Regions from separate parts of the Bradyrhizobium lablabi genome, predicted to be linked through region 1. Evidence: predicted binding sites of a transcription regulator. Region 1 holds the regulator's gene; the other holds the start of a gene.
What was found. Region 1 encodes PhoB, which activates phosphate uptake and scavenging genes when phosphate is short. Its sites were predicted from a motif close to TGTCATNNANCTGTCAT; they were not measured.
Positions count from the first base shown of each region.

Region 1 (9,817 bases):
CCGGTACCGCGAACTCCGCCTAATATTCCGCCTAATATATTGAAGGAGCGTGTTTTATTCACACCAAGCGAATTCCACTCCGGCGCAAAACACGCTACCACATCGCTCCGGGGAGCAGATGTGGCGCCGGCGGCGGTAACGTTCGCCGGGACGCCGAAATCGTGGGATCGTAATTCGAGGTCTAGATGCTGGAAGCAATACGCAGGGCGATCTCGTTGCTGCGCCAGAAGCAAATCCTGCACAAGCTGGGTGTTGTGATCAGCGTCACGGTGATCGGTATCGCGTGCTACGTGCTTTACCACATGCTCCGCCACATCAATGCCAATGAGGTGATCGAGGCCATCAAGAGCACCGAGCCCCATCAGATCGTGCTCGCCGCGCTGTTCGTGGCCGCCGGTTATTTTACCCTCACATTTTACGACCTGTTCGCGGTCCGCGCCATCGGCCGCGCCGATATTCCCTACCGCGTCAACGCGCTCGCCGCCTTCACCAGCTATTCGATCGGCCACAATGTCGGCGCCAGCGTCTTTACCGGCGGCGCGGTGCGCTATCGCATCTATTCCGCGTGGGGGCTGAACGCGATCGATGTCGCCAAGATCTGCTTCCTCGCCGGCCTGACGTTCTGGCTCGGCAACGCCGCGGTGCTCGGACTGGGGATCGCCTTTCATCCGGAAGCCGCCGCCGCGATCGACCAGCTGCCGCCCTGGTTCAACCGCATGGCGGCCTTTGCGATCATCGTTGGCCTCGTGGCCTATGTGGTCTGGGTCTGGATGCAGCCGCGGGCGGTCGGCCGCGGGCCGTGGACCGTGGTGCTGCCGGGCGGTCCGCTGACGCTGTTGCAGATCGTCATCGGCATCGTCGATTTGGGCTTTTGCGCGCTCGCCATGTATGTGCTGGTGCCGGATGAGCCCAATCTCGGCTTCGTCGTGGTCGCCGTCATCTTCGTCTCGGCGACGCTATTGGGCTTCGCCAGCCACTCCCCCGGGGGGCTCGGGGTGTTCGACGCCGCCATGCTGGTCGGGTTGTGGCAGATGGACCGGGAAGACCTGCTGGCGGGGATGCTGCTGTTTCGGGTCCTCTATTATCTTGCGCCATTTGTCATATCTGTAATCTTGCTGACGTTTCGGGAGGTTATACTCGGTGCGCGAATAAAGCGCCTGCGTCAGGCGACGCCAGGCCTCGATGCCCAGCCGGCACACGAAGCCGCCTATGTGAGAGAGCGTCGGGATACCGGCGCCTGACGATTGAGGCCTTGAAACGGGAAGCGAGTCGCCCCGATGGCAATTGACGATTCTTCCTCGCCTTACTTTTTTGCGCCGTGGCCGGACCGGTTGCGGCACTCGGCGATCATTCTGCTCGCGGCCGGTCTCGCGCTCGCCGTGCTGGTCACGTTCGGCGAATTGTCGCCGGTCGTCGCCGGCACGGTTTTCGTCTGCATCGCCGCCGCGGCGCTGGTGCCGTGGCGGCTGCACAACGCGGTCACCTCCCGCGAAGACGTGCGCGGCGTCAACCCGGTGGAAACCGCAGCGGTCAGCGCGGTCGTCGCCGGCATGCCGGACCCGGCCGTGCTGCTCGACCGCGCCGGCCGCGTCATCCACCTCAATGCGGCCGCAGCCCAGCTTGCGCCGGCGCTGCGCAAGAACGAACTCGCCCAGTTCGCGCTGCGCTCGCCCGAAATCATCACGGCGCTGCGCGAAGCCATCGCGACCACGGAAAGCCGCCGTGCCACCTATCTCGATCACGTGCCGGTCGACCGCTGGATGGAATTGATCATCACGCCGGTGCCGGTGCCGACCGTGTTCGGCGGCACCGACAAATGCATGCTGATGACGTTCCACGATCAGACGCCGCTGCGCCGGGTCGAGGAAATGCGCGCCGACTTCGTCGCCAATGCCAGCCATGAATTGCGCACGCCCCTGGCGGCGCTGTCGGGTTTCATCGATACGCTGCAGGGCCCGGCCAAGGACGATGCGCGGGCGCGCGAGCGCTTTCTCGGCATCATGCACACCCAGGCGACGCGGATGGCGCGGCTGATCGACGATCTGTTGTCGCTGTCGCGGGTCGAATTGTCGGCCCATGTCCGCCCCGATACGCTGGTCGATATCGTCCCGATCATCCGCCAGGTCGCCGACGGGCTGGAGCCCTTAGCGCGGGAACGCCAGGTCACGGTCGATATCGATCTGCCGGATACGCCGGCGCCGATCGCCGGCGACCGCGAGGAATTGCTGCGGCTGTTCGAAAACCTGATCGAGAACGCGCTGAAATACGGCGCCTCCGGCGGCAAGGTGATCGTCTCGCTGGTCGCGGCGGCCTCCGGCGAAGGCGCCCCCGAAATCCGCGTCCTGGTACGCGATTTCGGTCCCGGGATTGCGCCGGAACATCTGCCGCGGCTGACCGAGCGGTTCTATCGGGTCGATGTCGGCGACAGCCGCGCGCAGGGTGGAACCGGGCTCGGATTATCGCTGGTTAAACATATTCTTAACCGCCATCGCGGCCGTCTTTTGATCGAAAGCGTGCCCAAAAACGGCGCTACTTTTACCGCCTGTTTTCCCCAGCCAAAAACCGCGGTTGTAGCCTAAAGTCTAGTTATTCCAATTGCTTAGGCCTGTCATCCAGTCGTCATCAAACCTTCGTAAAAGCGGCATTGACCGCTCTTAAACGGACCGGCGTGAGCGCATTCGGGCGCGCCATAGCGCTTCGCTCATCAGATGGAGACCAGCAATGAATCTCATGAAAGCTATCGTCGCTGCCGGCCTGGTCGCCGCATCGACGTCGGCCTTCGCCGCCGACATCACCGGAGCGGGCGCGACGTTCCCGTTCCCGATCTATTCGAAATGGGCCGATGCCTACAAGAAGGAAACCGGTAACGGTCTGAACTATCAGTCGATCGGTTCCGGCGGCGGCATCAAGCAGATCGAAGCCAAGACCGTGACGTTCGGCGCGACCGACATGCCGCTCAAGGTCGAGCAGCTCGACAAGGATGGCCTGGTACAGTGGCCGATGGTGATGGGCGCGATCGTTCCTGTGGTCAATCTCGAGGGCGTGAAGCCCGGCGAAATGGTGTTCGACGGCGATACGCTCGCCAACATCTATCTCGGCAAGATCACCAAATGGGACGATCCGGCGATCAAGAAGCTCAATCCGAATGTGAAGCTGCCGAGCGAGGCGATCACGGTGGTGCGCCGCTCCGACGGGTCGGGCACGACCTTCAACTTCACCGACTATCTCTCCAAGGTGAGCGCCGACTGGAAGTCCAAGGTCGGTTCCGGCACCGCGGTTGAATGGCCGGCCGGCGTCGGCGCCAAGGGCAACGAAGGCGTCTCCGGCAACATCGGTCAGACCAAGAACTCGATCGGTTACGTCGAGTACGCCTACGCCAAGCAGAACAAGCTGACCTATACGGCGATGGTGAACAAGGCCGGCAAGACGGTGCAGCCCACGGTCGAGGCGTTCCAGGCGGCGGCTTCGAACGCCGACTGGACCAAGGCTCCCGGCTATTACGTGATCCTCACCGATCAGCCGGGCGAAAAGTCGTGGCCGATCACGGCATCGACCTTCATCCTGATGCACAAGGACCCGGCTGATAAGGCCGCATCCGCCGAAGCCGTGAAGTTCTTCAAATGGGCTTTCATGAACGGCGGCAAAATGGCCGAGGAACTCGATTACATTCCGATGCCGGAGCCGGTGGTCAAGCTGATCGAAAAGACCTGGTCGTCCGATATCAAGAGCTGACCGGTAAGCCTCGCGGTGCGGTGCACCGCTGCTCCGCGAGAAGCCGGGACCCGCGCGTAGCTTTTAAAAAATTCCCCCGGATCGGCAAGCGCGTTGCTGGCGCGCACCGCCGATCCGGGACATAAGGCGGGTCAAGTGAACAAGTAGAAAGTCACAGGGGATTGGCGTGGCAGACATGGCCGTTCAGAGCGATGTAATCGAAGCCACCGGGCCTTACGATCGCGCCAAGGCGCTCGGCGCCTTCAAAGCCGGCGACGTCACCTTTTACTGGATTACCCGTCTCTGTGCGATTTCGGTGCTGCTCATCCTCGGCGGCATCATTCTCTCCTTGATCGTCGGCGCCTGGCCGGCGATGAAGGAATATGGCTTCGCGTTCCTGTGGACGCAGCGCTGGGCGCCGTCGGCCGATCCTCCGGTGCTCGGCGCGCTCGGCCCGATGTACGGCACGCTGGTGACCTCGTTCATCGCGATGCTGATCGCCATTCCGGTCGGGCTCGGCATCGCGATCTTCCTGACCGAGCTCTGCCCGCAATGGCTGCGCCGCCCGATCGGCATCGCGATCGAACTGCTCGCCGGAATCCCATCGATCATCTACGGCATGTGGGGCTTCTTCGTGCTCGGCCCGTTCCTGGCCTACACGTTCCAGCCGTTCATGATTAAGGTGTTCGACGGCATCCCCATCCTGGGATCGATTTTCGCAGGCCCCCCGTCCTACCTCAGCCTGTTCAACGCAGCGCTGATTCTCGCGATCATGGTGCTGCCGTTCATCACCGCGATCTCGGTCGACGTGTTCAAGACCGTGCCGCCGGTTCTCAAAGAGGCCGCCTACGGCGTCGGCTGCACCACCTGGGAAGTCGTCCGCAACGTGGTCATTCCCTACACCCGCGTCGGCGTCATCGGCGGCGTCATGCTGGCGCTCGGCCGCGCGCTCGGCGAGACCATGGCGGTGACCTTCATCATCGGCAATTCCTTCCGCATCTCCTCGTCGATCTTCGCGCCGGGCACCACGATCTCGGCGGCGATCGCATCCGAGTTTGCCGAAAGCGACGGCCTGCATCAATCCGGCCTGATCCTGCTCGGCCTGTTGTTGTTCGTGTTGACGTTCTTCGTGCTGGCCGCGGCGCGGATGATGCTGCAGCATCTGGAAACGAAAGCCGGGAACTAAGCTCATGAACCCGATTTACGTCCGCCGGCGCCGCACCGACATCGTCATCCGAGCCCTTTGCTTCGGCGCCGCTCTGTTCGGCGTTACCTGGCTGGCATTGATCCTGTTCACGCTGTTGTTCAACGGTTTCGCCGGGCTGAGCGTTCAGTTGTTCACCGAGAATACCCCGCCGCCGGGCTCCACCGAAGGCGGGCTCCTGAACGCCATCACAGGCTCCATCATCATGACGGTGATCGGGGTCGGCATCGGCGCGCCGCTCGGCCTGTTCGCCGGCACTTATCTCGCCGAATACGGCCGCAACGACCGCCTGACTTCGGTGATCCGCTTCATCAACGACATTCTCCTGAGCGCGCCGTCGATCATCATCGGCCTGTTCATCTATGGCGCGGTGGTGGTGCCGATGGGCGGGTTCTCGGCCTTGGCCGGCTCGCTGGCGCTCGCCGTGATCGTCATTCCCGTGGTGCTGCGGACCACCGAGGACATGCTGCTGCTGGTGCCCAATCCGCTGCGCGAAGCGGCCTCCGCGCTTGGGCTGCCGCGCTCGCTCGTGATCAAGCGGATCGCTTATCGTGCCGCCCGATCGGGTCTGATCACCGGCGTGCTGCTGGCGACCGCCCGCGTCGCCGGCGAAACCGCGCCGCTGTTGTTTACCGCGCTCTCCAATCAGTTCTTCAGCCTAAGCCTGACCAAGACGATGGCCAACCTGCCGGTGACCATCAACAACTTCGTGCAGAGCCCCTATGCGTACTGGAAGCAGTTGGCCTGGAGTGGGGCCCTGCTCATCACCCTGACCGTACTCGCCTTGAATATTGGCGCGCGTATTCTTGGCGCCGAGAGGACACCAAAATGAATGACCTGTCTGTATCAGTGAGTGCCGCGAGTGGGTCGGTTCCGGCCGTGGCGTTGCCCGAGGCCCCGGCCAAGGTGACGGCGCGCGGCCTGAACTTTTATTACGGCGAGCACCACGCGCTGAAGAACATCAACCTGACGCTCGGCGCCAATCGCGTCACCGCGTTCATCGGACCGTCCGGCTGCGGCAAATCGACCTTGCTGCGGATCTTCAACCGGATGTACGACCTCTATCCGGGCCAGCGCGCCACCGGCCAGTTGATGCTGGACCAGACCAATATCCTGGATTCCAAGCTCGACCTCAATCTGTTGCGCGCCCGCGTCGGCATGGTGTTCCAGAAGCCGACGCCGTTTCCGATGACGATCTATGAGAACATCGCCTTCGGCATCCGCCTCTACGAGAAAATATCAAAATCCGAGATGGATGGCCGGGTCGAAAAGGCGCTGCGCGGCGGCGCTTTGTGGAACGAGGTCAAGGACAAGCTGAACGCCTCGGGCTTAAGCCTGTCCGGCGGCCAGCAGCAGCGGCTTTGCATCGCCCGCACCGTTGCGGTGCGGCCCGAGGTGATCCTGTTCGACGAGCCCTGCTCGGCGCTCGATCCGATCTCGACCGCCAAGGTCGAGGAACTGATCCAGGAACTGGCGGAAGATTACACGATCGCTATCGTCACCCACAACATGCAGCAGGCCGCGCGCGTCTCCGACAAGACCGCGTTCATGTATCTCGGCGAGCTGATCGAGTTCGACGAGACCAACAAGATCTTCACCTCGCCCAGCGATCGACGCACCCAGGACTACATCACCGGCCGGTTCGGCTGAGGAGAGCAATATGGCTTCTGAACATACCGCCAAGGCGTTCGACAGCGACCTGCAGGAATTGACCCGGCTGGTCGCGGAGATGGGCGGACTTGCCGAGCGCATGATCGTCGAATCCGTCGATGCGCTGATCCGCCGCGACGTCGCGCTCGGCCAACGCGTCGTCGCCGCCGACGCCGAAATCGACAACCTGCAGCGGGTGATCGAGGAACGCGCGGTACTGACGATCGCGCGGCGCCAGCCGATGGCGGTCGATTTGCGCGAGATCGTCGGCGCGATGCGGGTCGCGACCGATCTCGAGCGGATCGGCGACCTCGCCAAGAACATGGGCAAGCGGGTCGCCGCGCTGGAGAGCGATTTCCAGCCGCTCAAACTGATCCGCGGGCTCGAGCACATGACCGACCTGGTGCAGTCGCAGGTCAAATCCGTGCTCGACGCCTATGCGGCGCACGATCTGCCCGCGGCGATGTCGGTGTGGAAGGGCGACGAGGAAGTCGACGCCATCTGCACCTCGCTGTTCCGCGAGCTCCTGACCTACATGATGGAAGATCCGCGCAACATCTCGTTCTGCATCCATCTGATGTTCTGCGCCAAGAACATCGAGCGGATCGGCGATCACGCCACCAATATCGCGGAAACCGTGTTCTACATGATCGAGGGTCAGCAGATCCTCGACAAGCGCCCGAAGGGCGACATGACGACCTTTGCCACGACAGTACCTGGAAATTAGAACGCAGCGTTTTCGAGCGAACTAGATCCGGTTCGCGTGAAGAAAACGCGTCAAACCAAGAGTAGCGTTTTCGAGCGAAGTGCATCTGGTTAGCGTGAAGAAAACGCGTCAAACCAAACGAAGCGTTTTTTGAGCACGTGAACAAAACGCGTCAAACAAAAGAGAAGGCTGGGCATAATGAGCGCGCGCATTCTGGTGGTGGAAGACGAGGAAGCTCTGACCACGCTGTTGCGTTACAACCTCGACGCCGAAGGCTATGATGTAGAGACAGTCGGCCGTGGCGACGATGCCGACACCAGGCTGAAGGAACGCGTTCCCGACCTGATCGTGCTCGATTGGATGCTGCCGGGCCTGTCCGGCATCGAATTGTGCCGCCGCTTGCGGGCGCGGCCGGAGACGCGGTCGCTGCCGATCATCATGCTGACCGCGCGCGGGGAGGAAAGCGAACGGGTCCGGGGGCTTGCCACCGGCGCCGACGATTACATCGTCAAGCCGTTTTCGGTGCCGGAATTATTGGCGCGGGTGAAGGGCCTGTTGCGCCGCGCCAGCCCCGAACGGCTCGCCACCGTGTTAAGTTACGGCGACATCGAGCTCGACCGCGAGAAACGCCGCGTCGCCCGCTCGGGCCGGCCGATCGATCTCGGCCCGACCGAGTATCGCCTCCTGGAATTCTTCCTCGAGCATCCGGGGAGGGTGTTCAGCCGCGAGCAATTGCTCGATTCAGTCTGGGGCCGCGACATCTATATCGACGAGCGCACCGTCGACGTGCATATCGGGCGCTTGCGCAAACTGCTCAACCCCGGCCGCGAGCAGGACCCGATCCGCACCGTCCGCGGCGCCGGCTACGCGCTGGATGACCGGTTCGCGAAAGCGGCGGAGTAAGCGGCCTCGCATGCTGTCGCCAGCGGCGACTTCCTTACCTCTCCCCGTTCTTTACGGGGAGAGGTCGAAATTCGCGCGGAGCGGGAATTTCGGGTGAGGGGCGAGGCACGGCGCTTCATTCATCACGAACGTTCGAAGACGACGATAGAGCCCCTCACCCCAACCCTCTCCCCGCAAGGGCGGGGCGAGGGAGCAGACTTAGCGCGTTGTCTGCACGCGCCCTTTACCGCGCCGGCTTCGGCGGCTGGCGGCGGCGGTCGCCTGCCGGCTGATAGGCGATCCGCGAGTGGTGCGCGCAATAGGGCAGGCTCGAGAGCGCCTTGCCGCCGCAGAAGAAGAATTCCGCGCTGGCCGGGTCGCCGATCGGCCAGTGGCAGGTGGCCTCGTTCAATTCCAGCAGCGACAGCCGCTGGCTGATCGGCACCACGTTGTCGAAGGCGATCGGATCGGCCTCGAGCTCGACCTCGAACGCATGCGCCAGCGCCGTGTTGCCGCGCGAGACCGGACGCGCTACCCGCATCATGTGCTGGGCGGGGCGGGCTTTGCGCGGACGCGGCGCCGCCGAGGCGGGGCTCTTGGCGCGGCCGGAAAGCCCCAGCCGGTGCACTTTGCCGATCACGGCATTGCGCGTCACATTTCCAAGCTCGGCGGCAATCTGGCTGGCCGAAAGCCCGGACTCCCAGAGTTTCTTCAGTTGCTCGACGCGATCGTCAGACCAGGTCAATACCGTCATCGCACTCTTTCCTTCGCGTCGCGCCGGCCGATCTTGGGGCAGCGCTGCGGTGCCAATCTGTCAAAAATCCCAGCCGGCAGAATCCCTTAGCCCTCGCCGGGCGCGGAAAGCGCGCCCGAACGTGTACGCCGAACACTTAGGACTTAGGATCAGAACTGCCGCACGAGATGTCGTACCCGACGTCCCAGAAGCTACAATATGGCGTGACTCCGGCGCAAGAGTCCGCGTGGGTGCGTCCACATGTTCCGTCAGCTAAGCATTGCAATGCGCCCTTTCCGCGACACCGGAAGAATACGGGGGCGACCGGTTGACACAGTTCGCCGCGGGCATAGAATGCTTGCCACGTGCCGCCCCGAAAAGGCGGCACGTTTTGTTTTCCGTCTGGCGGTCGATGCGATCGCGCCAATGCGCGCACCGCGGCCGGGCCTAACTTTCAAGTGATTGCCATGACCCAGAGCGCCACGTCGCATCTGCTTCCCGTTTTCGCCAGGGCCGATCTCGGTTTCGAGCGCGGCGAAGGGTGTTGGCTGACCGCCACCAATGGCGAGCGCTATCTCGATTTCACGAGCGGCGTCGCGGTCAACGCGCTCGGCCATTGCCACCCGCATCTGGTCGCAGCACTCCAGGAGCAGGCGACAAAACTCTGGCACATGTCGAACCTGTTCAAGAGCCCGGACGGCGAGCGGCTCGCCGCGCGGCTGTGCGAACAGAGCTTTGCGGATTTCGTGTTCTTCGCCAATTCCGGCGCGGAGGCGATGGAGTGCGCGATCAAGGTCACGCGCAAATTTCACGCCGCCAAAGGCCATCCCGAGCGCTATCGCATCATCACCTTCGACTCAGCGTTTCACGGACGGACGCTGGCGACATTGGCCGCGACCGGCTCGCCGAAATATCTCGAGGGCTTTGGGCC
Region 1 covers NZ_LT670844.1:4,814,049-4,823,865, forward strand. The annotation lists gene B5526_RS22370 (lysylphosphatidylglycerol synthase domain-containing protein) at 186-1,241, shown strand; gene B5526_RS22375 (ATP-binding protein) at 1,278-2,579, shown strand; gene pstS (phosphate ABC transporter substrate-binding protein PstS) at 2,722-3,732, shown strand; gene pstC (phosphate ABC transporter permease subunit PstC) at 3,908-4,897, shown strand; gene pstA (phosphate ABC transporter permease PstA) at 4,902-5,747, shown strand; gene pstB (phosphate ABC transporter ATP-binding protein PstB) at 5,744-6,565, shown strand; gene phoU (phosphate signaling complex protein PhoU) at 6,576-7,292, shown strand; gene phoB (phosphate regulon transcriptional regulator PhoB) at 7,470-8,174, shown strand; gene B5526_RS22410 (GcrA family cell cycle regulator) at 8,398-8,907, opposite strand; gene B5526_RS22415 (aspartate aminotransferase family protein) at 9,354-9,817, shown strand, end outside.

Region 2 (9,817 bases), 3.9 Mb from region 1:
CGGTCCCGGGGTATTGTCCGGCGAGCTCAACAATCATCAATGGCAGATCGACATCGGACCGCTGGGCGAAGGCTGGGTCGTGCCCGACGCTGACGTCAGATGGATACCCCAGCTCGTGAAGATTCATGTGCAATCTCCGGGCGGCGGAGCGCTCGACCTTCAAACCATTCGTCTGATGCACAGGCCGCGCCAATGAGTGTCTCTCCGATCAGCAAACGCGACGGTGAGAGCGGCTTTACGCTGATCGAGACGCTGGTCGCGCTGGCATTGACGGGCCTGGTGCTTTCGGCATTGGCCAACATCACCTCGCAATGGTTGCCAAACTGGAACAGGGGAATGGACCGTATCCAGCGCAGCGAATCGGTCGCGTTGGCATTGCAGCGGATTAGCGCCGATCTTGCGGCCGCCGAATATGTGCCGCCGGGTCGCGAGCAGCGCCAGCCGCTGTTCGAAGGCTCGGAGCTGGCGGTAACGTTCGTACGGACCAGTCTCGGCCCCAATTCCCGGCCGGGGCTGGACGTGGTGCGGATCGGCGAAACCAGCGATCGCCGTGACTTCGTGACGGTTCGTACGCGGGCGCCGTTTGCGCCGTTGCCACAAGGGACCTCGCTCTCCGAACAGATCCAGCTTGGTGATCCCGTGGTGTTGTTGCGCGCGCCGTTCCGGCTGTCGTTTTCTTATGCGGGCCGCGACCGTGTCTGGAAGAGCAGCTGGCGCGACGCGGACCGGTTGCCGGCCGCGATCATGCTGACGGTTCGGGATGCTGCGACCGAACGCGTCCTCTCGGTATCGACCGTGACTTCCATCCACGCCGAGGCGCCGGCGGGCGGAAACTGCGCGCAGCCGGGCCCCGGGTGTGACGGCAAAACCGGTGGCGCTGACCAAAATTCGAAAGATGGCTCCAAAGGCAATGCCAGCCCGGCAAATGCCGCGGTGGGGCAGGGCGGGACACAATGATACGAAAAGCTCCGCACGCGACTGCGGCTTCCGAACACGGCTTCGTCCTGGTCGCCGTGCTCTGGATTGTCGCGGCTCTGTCGGCACTGGCGATAATCTTCTCGGCCTATCTGTCCAATACGGCGCAGGCGCTTTCTGTCAGCGATATCGGGCTGCAAGCCGAAGCCCTGGTATCTGGCAGTGTCGAGCTGACGGCGTATCAATTGTCGCTGGCAGGCGAAAAAGCGCGTCCGATGCAAGGCTCGTTTCACTATCGACTGGACAACGCCGATATCACGGTCTCGTTCGTGTCCGAGACTGGGCGCATCGATCTCAACGCCGCCTCGAAAGACTTGTTGGCCAATTTGTTTGCAAGTCTTGGCGCCGGTCCGGAGGATGCCGCACAATATGCCGACCGCATCATCGGTTGGCGGACGCCGCCGAAGGCCAATGCCACTGATGACGAAGTGTCGCTCTACCGCGCCGCGGGCCTTGCCTATTCTCCGCGGCAGGCACCGTTTGCACATGTCGACGAGCTTGCGCTGGTTCAGGGCCTGCCGCCGGCGCTGGTCGATCGCGCCCTGCCGTTGGTGACGGTTTATAGCGGACAACCAAAAATCAATGTGCTGGTCGCCGCGCCCGAGGTGATCGCCGCATTGCCCGGCATGACGCCGTCGGGCCTGAAACAGTTTCTGAGGGAACGGCCGGTATTGCCGAACGACATGGCCGCGATTGCGACGGCGCTCGGTCCGGCGCAGGCAAATGCAGCAATTGATAAAAGCGACTTCTTTCGCATCCTCACCACGGTCAGATTCGGCAATGGCCGTCAGACCGCATCGGAGGTGGTGATCGGGCTGGCCGGCGAGGAGGATCCCTATCGCGTGCTGTCCTGGCAGGACGAGGTCGAGGCCCGGACCAGCCACCCGACACGACCGGCGGAGGACGGCGATGATCTCTGAGCTCAAAGAGTTGTTTGCCGAATGGATCGCTGCCGTCGCGCGGGCCATTCACTGGATCGCCGGCCGTTTCATGCAACAGCGGCAGATATCGCTCATCGAAGGGGATGACAACACCTTCACCGCCAAAACGGCGCCGGTGAACAAAGGTGCTGCCTTGCCGGATGTTTCGTTTCGATTGCTGGAGGGAAGGCCAACCCCCGCTTTCACAGCCGACTGGGAGGCCGCATTTGGCGGCGCCAGCGTCGAACTCCTGCTCGAGCCCGAACACATACTGTTCCGATCGCTCGACTTTCCCAGGCGAGCGGTGGAGTTTCTCGACGGCATGATCCGCGCCCAGATCGATCGGCTGACGCCGTGGACGGCAAACGAGGCGGTGTTCGGTTGGAGCCCGCCCTCCGACATCGCAAACGAGCGCATTCAGCTGACCCTCGCGGCGACGTCGAAAAGCAAAATCCAGCCGCTGCTGCAGCTTGCGAGCAATCTTGGCGCGGCGTCCGTGAGCGCCTTTGCCGAGCCGCCGCCCGGCGACGGCGCGCCAGCAAAATTAAAAGTCTTTGACACCGCGCTGCAAAGCGCGGTGGGGCGGAGGATGGATGTGCCGCGCCTCCTGCGCATCATCTTGTTGGGCACCGGTCTCGCGGCTGCGGCGTCCTTGGTGCTGGCGGCTTATGCCGGGAACATGCTCGACGCCGAACAGCAGCAACTGCTACGCCAGATCGCGGAACGCCGCGCCTCGCTGCGTCTCGGCCAAACTGCCGCCGGCGGATCGGCCCTGAGCCTGTTGGCCAAGCGAAAGCAGACGACGCCGTCCAGCGTCATGGTGCTTGAAGCGATCTCGCGGGTGCTGCCTGACAGTACTTACGTGACCGAATTGCGGATTGAAGGCGACAAGGTCCAGGTCGTCGGCATTTCGCAGGACGCACCGTCCCTGATCCGATTGATGGAACAGTCGCCGCAATTCTCCCGCGCCACATTTTTTGCGCCGACCACGCGCGCGCAGAACGACCCTGGCGAACGTTTCCACATCGAGGTACATCTCACACCTTATTTCGGATCGGGCACATGAACTCCGCCGCTACTTTGAGAAAGACGTTGGCGTCGCCGTTGCCGGCGGCGGCCGCCTACGCCGGACTGGTGTTCGCACTGCTGTTTACGCTGATCACCTCGATTGCCGACATTTTCGGCCAGCGGGAAGCGGTAGCGTCCTCGGCGGCGATGCTGGAGCAGCTTGAGGACCGCAAGCCGGCCTCTACGCGCGGACAACCCGCCGACGTATCGATGCCGTCCGGCTCGTCCTTTCTGGAAGGCGCGACGGTCACCATCGCGGGAGCGGCGCTGATCCAACGTGTCGCGGGTGCCGTGACCAAATTCGGTGGCAACGTGTTGTCGACCCAGGTCGAATTGAAGGGTACGCAATCCAAGGCGGGATTCATCAGCATCCTCGCCAGTTGCGAGATCGATCAGGTGGGACTACAGCACCTGCTCTACGACCTCGAAGCCGGAATGCCATTTTTGTTCATCGACCAGCTCGTCGTTCAAGCGCCGTCCACGTTGTCCAGTTCGGGAGGCGGAAAGCTGCGCATTCTGCTCGCGGTGTCCGGGCAATGGAACGGGGCGAAATGATGCTGAAATTTTCGATTGGCATCCTGCTTCTGGTGGCGTCGGTGCACGGCGCCGCTGCCGCGACTGCCGTCGCTGCGTTCGATCCGCTGGATACCGCGGGCGCCGAAGACGCGCGCAGCGGATCTCCTCCGGCATCTGCGATCTGGCAGCAACCGGCCGCGCGGGCACCGGCGCAAGTCGTGACCGCGCCGGCAGCACCCGCGCCAGCACCGGAGCGGGCGCTGAGTGCCAATCCATTGTGGGCGATCCCCCTCACGGCATTATCCGGCACGCGCGACCGGCCGATCTTCTCGTCATCGCGGCGGCCGCCGGCGCCTGCGGTCGCACCCGCCATAGTTCCGAAAGTGGCGGCTGCGCCCAAGCCGAGGGAGCCCGAGCGTCCGCCGCTCTCTTTGGTGGGCACGATCGCAAGCGGCGAAGAGGGATTCGGGATATTTCTGGATCAATCGACCAAGGCGGCGCTGCGGCTGAAGCTCGGCGAGGATTATCAGGGTTGGAAGCTGCGATCGGTTCAGGGCCGGGAAGCGACCCTGGAAAAGGATGCGCAGGCCGTCACCCTTGCATTGCCGCAGCCCGGCATCGGCCAGCCGGCCAGCGAGGCCCATATGCCGTCAGCGAACGTGGGAAAGCTATTGTCGGTGACATCAGAGCCGCGACTTAAACCCGGTCGGTGATGTTTTGATGCGTCGGTCGCAGCTCGGCCGTCGCCTATCGGCGCTGATTAGATCAGAACCGATCGGCTCCGCTTTTTGTTTTGACGCGTTTTCTTTACGCGAACCGGTATCCACTTCGCTCGAAAACGCTCTAGTATTGTTGAAAAACTGACGCGAACAACAGGCCGAGCGCCAAAAACGGTCCGAACGACATCGACGTCCGACCGCTCAATTGCCGCCCGGCCAATTGCATTACGCCGGCGCAGGCAAGCGCCGTCAGCGCGGCAACCAGCAGGAGCAACGGAAGCCCCGCGACGCCGATCCAAATGCCGGCGGCTGCCAGGAATTTGACATCGCCCAGCCCAAGGCCCTGGATTTTTCTGGCCGCGAAATAGAGCCGTCGCAGCAGCCAGAAGATGGCGCCGATGGCCGCGCCTTCGCCGGCGGCTTCCAAACCAGCCAATGGACCGGCGAGGATCACGGCCTTCGACAATCCAAGAGCGGCAATCGTCAGATTTAGCCAGTCCGGAATGATTCCGTGACGAATGTCGATCCAGGCAAGGACCGCGCTCAGCAGACAGAGCAATCCAAAGAAAACAATGACGACCATGCCGGGTGCCCGGTTCAGCAAAAATGCCCGACCGGTTTAGCAGACCGCCGCAAGAGGCGCTGAAATCATTCGCAAGCGTGCTGCGGCGAGGTGGGATCCACCCCGCCGCAACGCTGTGGGGTTAGTGGCGATCGTGATCGTGATCCCGATCGTCGCCGCCTCCGGAAGCCGAGACCACAACGCCCGTCGCCTCGTCGAGGATCAGCTTGCGCGGGTGGTCTTCGTCCCGATCGTCGAAGTCGAACATGTTGTTGAGGGAGCCGGCAATGGTATCGAACGAGCCGCCCGTTTGAATGCGCTCACCCGACAGCCAGTTGTCTTCGATGAAGCGGAGCACCGAGGTCTGGTCGGTCAGGGTGTGGTCGACATGGTTGCGCTTCGCAAAAGGCGAAATCACCAAGAGCGGCATGCGGGTTCCGTAACCGCAGCGACCCCATTCCGGCTGGCCGAAAGTGCCGTTGAGCGGTGCTGCCGGCGTGGTTTTTCCCTGCTGGAAGCCATTGCTCGTATTGCAGACGCCGGGGCCGTTGAGGGTATCCACCGCCGCGCTGAACGAAGGATTCACGATCGGCGGCATCTGATGGTCGTACCAGCCATCGGAGTCGTCATATTCAATGATGACAGCAGTTTCCGACCATTCCGGGCTCTTCTGCAACGCGTTGATGACGCTCACCACGAAATGCTGTTCGTCGAGCGGGTCAGAATAGCCGGCATGGCCGTCTTGAAACGCGGGCGCCTTCAGGAAGCTCACGGCCGGCAGGTTGCCCCCCTTGAGCGCGTCGAAGAAGTCATGGATGTCGTAGTTGTGATTGGCCAGATCCGGCATGTTGGTGTGCGGGATCAGGGTGTGACCGATCGCCTCGACCGAACTCGGACGGGCATGGGTCGGATTCCGGGTCGACGCATAATACTGGAACCAGGCGTGATGCGGAATGTAGTCGACCGACGTAAACGCCGGTGTGCCCAGCGCAGTCGGGTCGGTTTCGCGCGCGCAGCCTTTCGTGCCGTTCGCATTGACGATGCCGAGATCGAATCCGCCCATGAACGAACCCCAGGTGATGCCCTTTTCATTGAGGAGATCGCCGATGTTTTTGCCGGCCATCGTCACCTGATCGATCGTGCCATTAGAGCACACGTCGAGCAGCGGATCGCCATCGCCGATTTCGGTGATGTTGCTGGCGAGCTGGCCGGGGTCGCCGAAGGCCTCGTGGGTGGAATGCAGCAGTTTGTTGGAGGTACCCAGAACGTTCAAGGTCGCGGCGATGCCGTTGGTCTGACCCGAGATCAGGTTGAGCGCGCCCGGCGTCGAAGGGCCGAACTGCGTCGTATAGTTGTTGTCGTTCAAGGCGAAATGCTGGGCGTAGTTCCAGAGCGCGGTGACGGTATTGCCGTCGAAATACCCCATCACCAGCCCCTTGCTGCCGATCCCGGCCGGCGGCGGTCCCTGGGTTCCGACATAGGCCGGGAAGCCGTCCATCTTGCCGTTGTCGTAGGCGCTTTCTTCGGGGCTTTCATTGTGGCCCTGATCCGCGGTCAACACTTGCGACGGCGACAGGCGGAACGGGTTCGCGGCGCCGGCGCCGTTGGTCTTGGCGTTGTCGGGCGGGAGAGGGACGTTGGGATTGCTGTTCGGATTGTGGTTGAGCAGGTCGATGCCCGTGAGCGGAACGAAACCATTGTTCACGTCGAGCGGGTTGGCGAGGTTGTTGACTTTCGGCGTGTGCTTTTTCGCCGTGAACGGTGTCTCGCCCGACAGGTTCAATGCGTTGGGATAGGTCCCGAAATAATGATCAAACGAGACGTTTTCCTGGAAGATCACAACGACATGCTTGATCGGTGTTGCGGTATGGACGTGATGGAAATCATCCGAATCGCGGCGGTGATCATCGTCGGCGACGGCGCTTGCACCCGCGACCGCAAGGGCCAGAGCGGATACCAAACCTAGGGCTGTTGGCAAACGCATTGTGATTGCCTCCTTCTGGAAGAGTTGAATTTAAAGAAATGACACGATAGTGGCGAGTGGCGACCGGAGAGGTGCCGCGCGGAATTTTTCAGAGCCGGGTCACAGCCGGACGAAAAATTTGTGACATCTGCTTAAATAAGTCAGAGGCTACAAGGTCATGGCAATGCATCATTGAAATTATTCCAGGAGCGCGTCGAAAAATTTAGCGCTGGAGCGAAGCCGCTGTCGCAAATAGTCCTTGAAATGGTCATGCAAAGAAAAAGGGGCACCGCGGATGCGGAGCCCCTCCAGAACTTTGTCTTGCCTTTAATTGACTCAGCGGTTGTCCCACATGCCGGGCAGCACCGGAGTATGTTCGACCCGCACCGACTTGAGCTCCTCGGGCTCGATGTCGAGCGCCTGCAGGATCGTCGGCGCGACCTGCGAGGTAAGCACCGGGGTTTTCAACACCGTTCTCGGGAAGCGCGGGTTGGAGACGACCAGCCCGACATTGGTGTCGGCGAAGCTCATTCCGCCGTGCTCGGCGTTCTTCGCCGTCGACCCCGTGTAGACGGTGCCGTAGATCGGCTGAACGATGACATCCGGCACGCGGCTGTCGTGCGCCGGACTGTTGAATTTGAGCTCCAGCTCATCGCCGCTAAGGACTTCATCGATGAACAGGGCCTTGGCGTTGGCGTTCAGATAGTCGGTCACGGCCTTGGTCTGGCTTGGATCCTGCAGCCAGATCAGCGCGATATCGTCGTCCTGGACGAAACCGCACGAGCCGGTAGAGCAGGCGTTGGCGTTGGCGATGGCGATGCCGCCGGGATTGCTGGCTGCATCCGGCAGCGTCGCGACGAGGTCGGCGAAATGGCCCGGCTTGTTGATCTTGACCGGGTTGATCGGCGACTGGCCGTGCTTGGCGCTGACCATAAACAGCGTGGAATTGTAGATGCCGCGCTGCTTGAGTGCCTGGATCATGCTGCCCAGGGCTTCATCGGTCTTCTGCAGTCCAAACGCCAGCACTTCGGTCGGTGTCCCGGCGCCGTCGAGGTAGCCGCCGACCTTGCCGGTATGGGTGCTCTGCAGGCAACTGCCGTTGCTGTTGTCGTGGGCGAGCTTTTGCCCGACGCTGACCGCCTGGAAGTTCATTCCGAACACCGTCGGGGTACCGCCGCCGGGCGAGCCATCATGCTTGAGGCCGTTGATTTCATTGATGATGCCCGCCACTTTCAGCTGATCATTGGCAACCGTGCAATCGACGCTGACGGTGTTGTCGAGGCCACCGACGTTGGTGATTTCCGGGGTGTAGAGATCGTCCACGCCCTTGCCGGAAGGACCATTGACGAGATCGTAGGCCGGGTGCTTGTCGGCCCACGCGGTGCGGCCGCCCTTGCTCTTGACCACTTCGAAGATCGTATTGGTCCTGATCGCATTGTGCGGAAATACCGCAACGCACTGGCCGAACTCGTTGCGTCCACGCGGCAGCTTCGCCGGATCGATTTTGTTCAGGGAAACGTTGCCGTTGTACTGATCGACGCTTTCGTCGAACACCATCATGTTGCCGGCCGGGCCCTTGCACGTCACGTTGTCAGGAGCGAACAACGCGCGATCATAGCTGACATCGTAGAACAGACCGTGGGTGATCGGCGATCCGCCGGTCACCAATGCCAACAGACCGGGGAACGAATCGGAGTTCGCGGGCGTGCGGGCATTGCTGTAAGTGACGCCGTGTTCGGACAATTCGGCCAGGGCGGAGTTCGGATGCGCTTCGACATAGTTCGCCACGTCGAGCGCGTGCAATCCGTCCACGCTGATCAGCAGGACGTGGTCGATATCGGCTGCCTCGGCGGTCGCGCCAAGGGCTACCCCGGCCAGCAGGCCAAGGGCTATTCTCTTTATAATCATGGAAAAATTCTCCCCGATGTTTTAGTGCGGTGACCGCGTCGTCACTGTGGCAGTCACATATTTCAAGCCGATGACTGGTTGACCGGAGAGCACAGCTGTTACGAACAATGCGCGACAAATTTAATGCGTGAAAGTGCGGTCGGTTCGATAGACGCTTGGAAAGACTTTATTTTTTCAAAGTTTCAAATGATCAACATCCGGCCGGCGGTCGCGGAAGAGCCGCGGCCCTTTTTTGAACTTATTTGCGATTCATCTTGTGGTTGACCGTCTGGGGTCGCGACGATTCGAGTTTTTGGGATATTGAAATACTAAATAGATAGACGTGCGCCGCCACACTCATTAATGCGCGGTAGCGCCCTCTGACAATAAAGCTGACCTAAAACGATCGCTATCTGACAACGAAATCTGCGCCTCGCTTCTGTGAGGCAGATCATATTGTCGGGCTCATAAAGCTCGTACAAGTTCACAACGGCAAATAACGCCGTTCGAATCTTGGTCCGGCGAACATGGCGACCATCAGGTGTCACAAGTGTCAGCATGACAACCCTGCCGGGAGGGGTTTCTGCCAGGAGTGTGGAACCCGCCTGGTCTCGGCTGCACCTGTGCCTGCACCGGCATCCGCAGCTTCCGATTCCGACGCGACAGATTTGGAGCGATTGAAAAAATTGCTCGCTGCAAGTGAACGGGACGTTGCCAAGCTGGAGCACGATCTCGAAACCGCAAAGCAGGATCACGAGGCGGCAATAGCGCAGGCCACGGCTCAGGCGCGACGAGAAGCCGAGGCGTGGAATGCCGAGGAATCAAGGCTGAAACAGCACCTTTCGGAAAGTGCGCAAGCGCTTGCCGAACTGGAGAAAAAACTCGAGACCAAGCATTCCGAGGTCGCCGACGTCGCAACGCAACACGAGAATCGGATCAAGGAGAGCCAGGCGGCGGCCGAGCGCGCCATTGCAGTCCTGAAACAGGAGCACGATGGGGTCATACAAAGGCTGACCGCCGACCACCAGGGATTGATCGCGCAGAAGGACAAGCTGTTCGACGTTCTTAAGAAAGACTTCGACATACTGCGAGCGAAATTCGCCAACTCGGCTGTCGCCCCGCCGGGAGGGTCAAAGCCGGACGGGGCCCCATCTTCCCCGGCGAAGCGGCAGTTCAGTCCGCTGGTGATGTCCATCATCGCGGCGCT
Region 2 covers NZ_LT670844.1:939,197-949,013, reverse strand. The annotation lists gene B5526_RS04530 (PulJ/GspJ family protein) at 1-196, shown strand, start outside; gene B5526_RS04525 (PulJ/GspJ family protein) at 193-957, shown strand; gene B5526_RS04520 (general secretion pathway protein GspK) at 954-1,895, shown strand; gene B5526_RS04515 (PilN domain-containing protein) at 1,885-2,961, shown strand; gene gspM (type II secretion system protein GspM) at 2,958-3,518, shown strand; gene B5526_RS04505 (hypothetical protein) at 3,515-4,192, shown strand; gene B5526_RS04500 (prepilin peptidase) at 4,323-4,781, opposite strand; gene B5526_RS04495 (phospholipase C) at 4,903-6,744, opposite strand; gene B5526_RS04490 (alkaline phosphatase family protein) at 7,060-8,631, opposite strand; gene B5526_RS04485 (hypothetical protein) at 9,138-9,817, shown strand, end outside.
Region 2: a site for PhoB is predicted at 6,854-6,870, ahead of B5526_RS04495 (phospholipase C). Genes of this name have one in related genera too.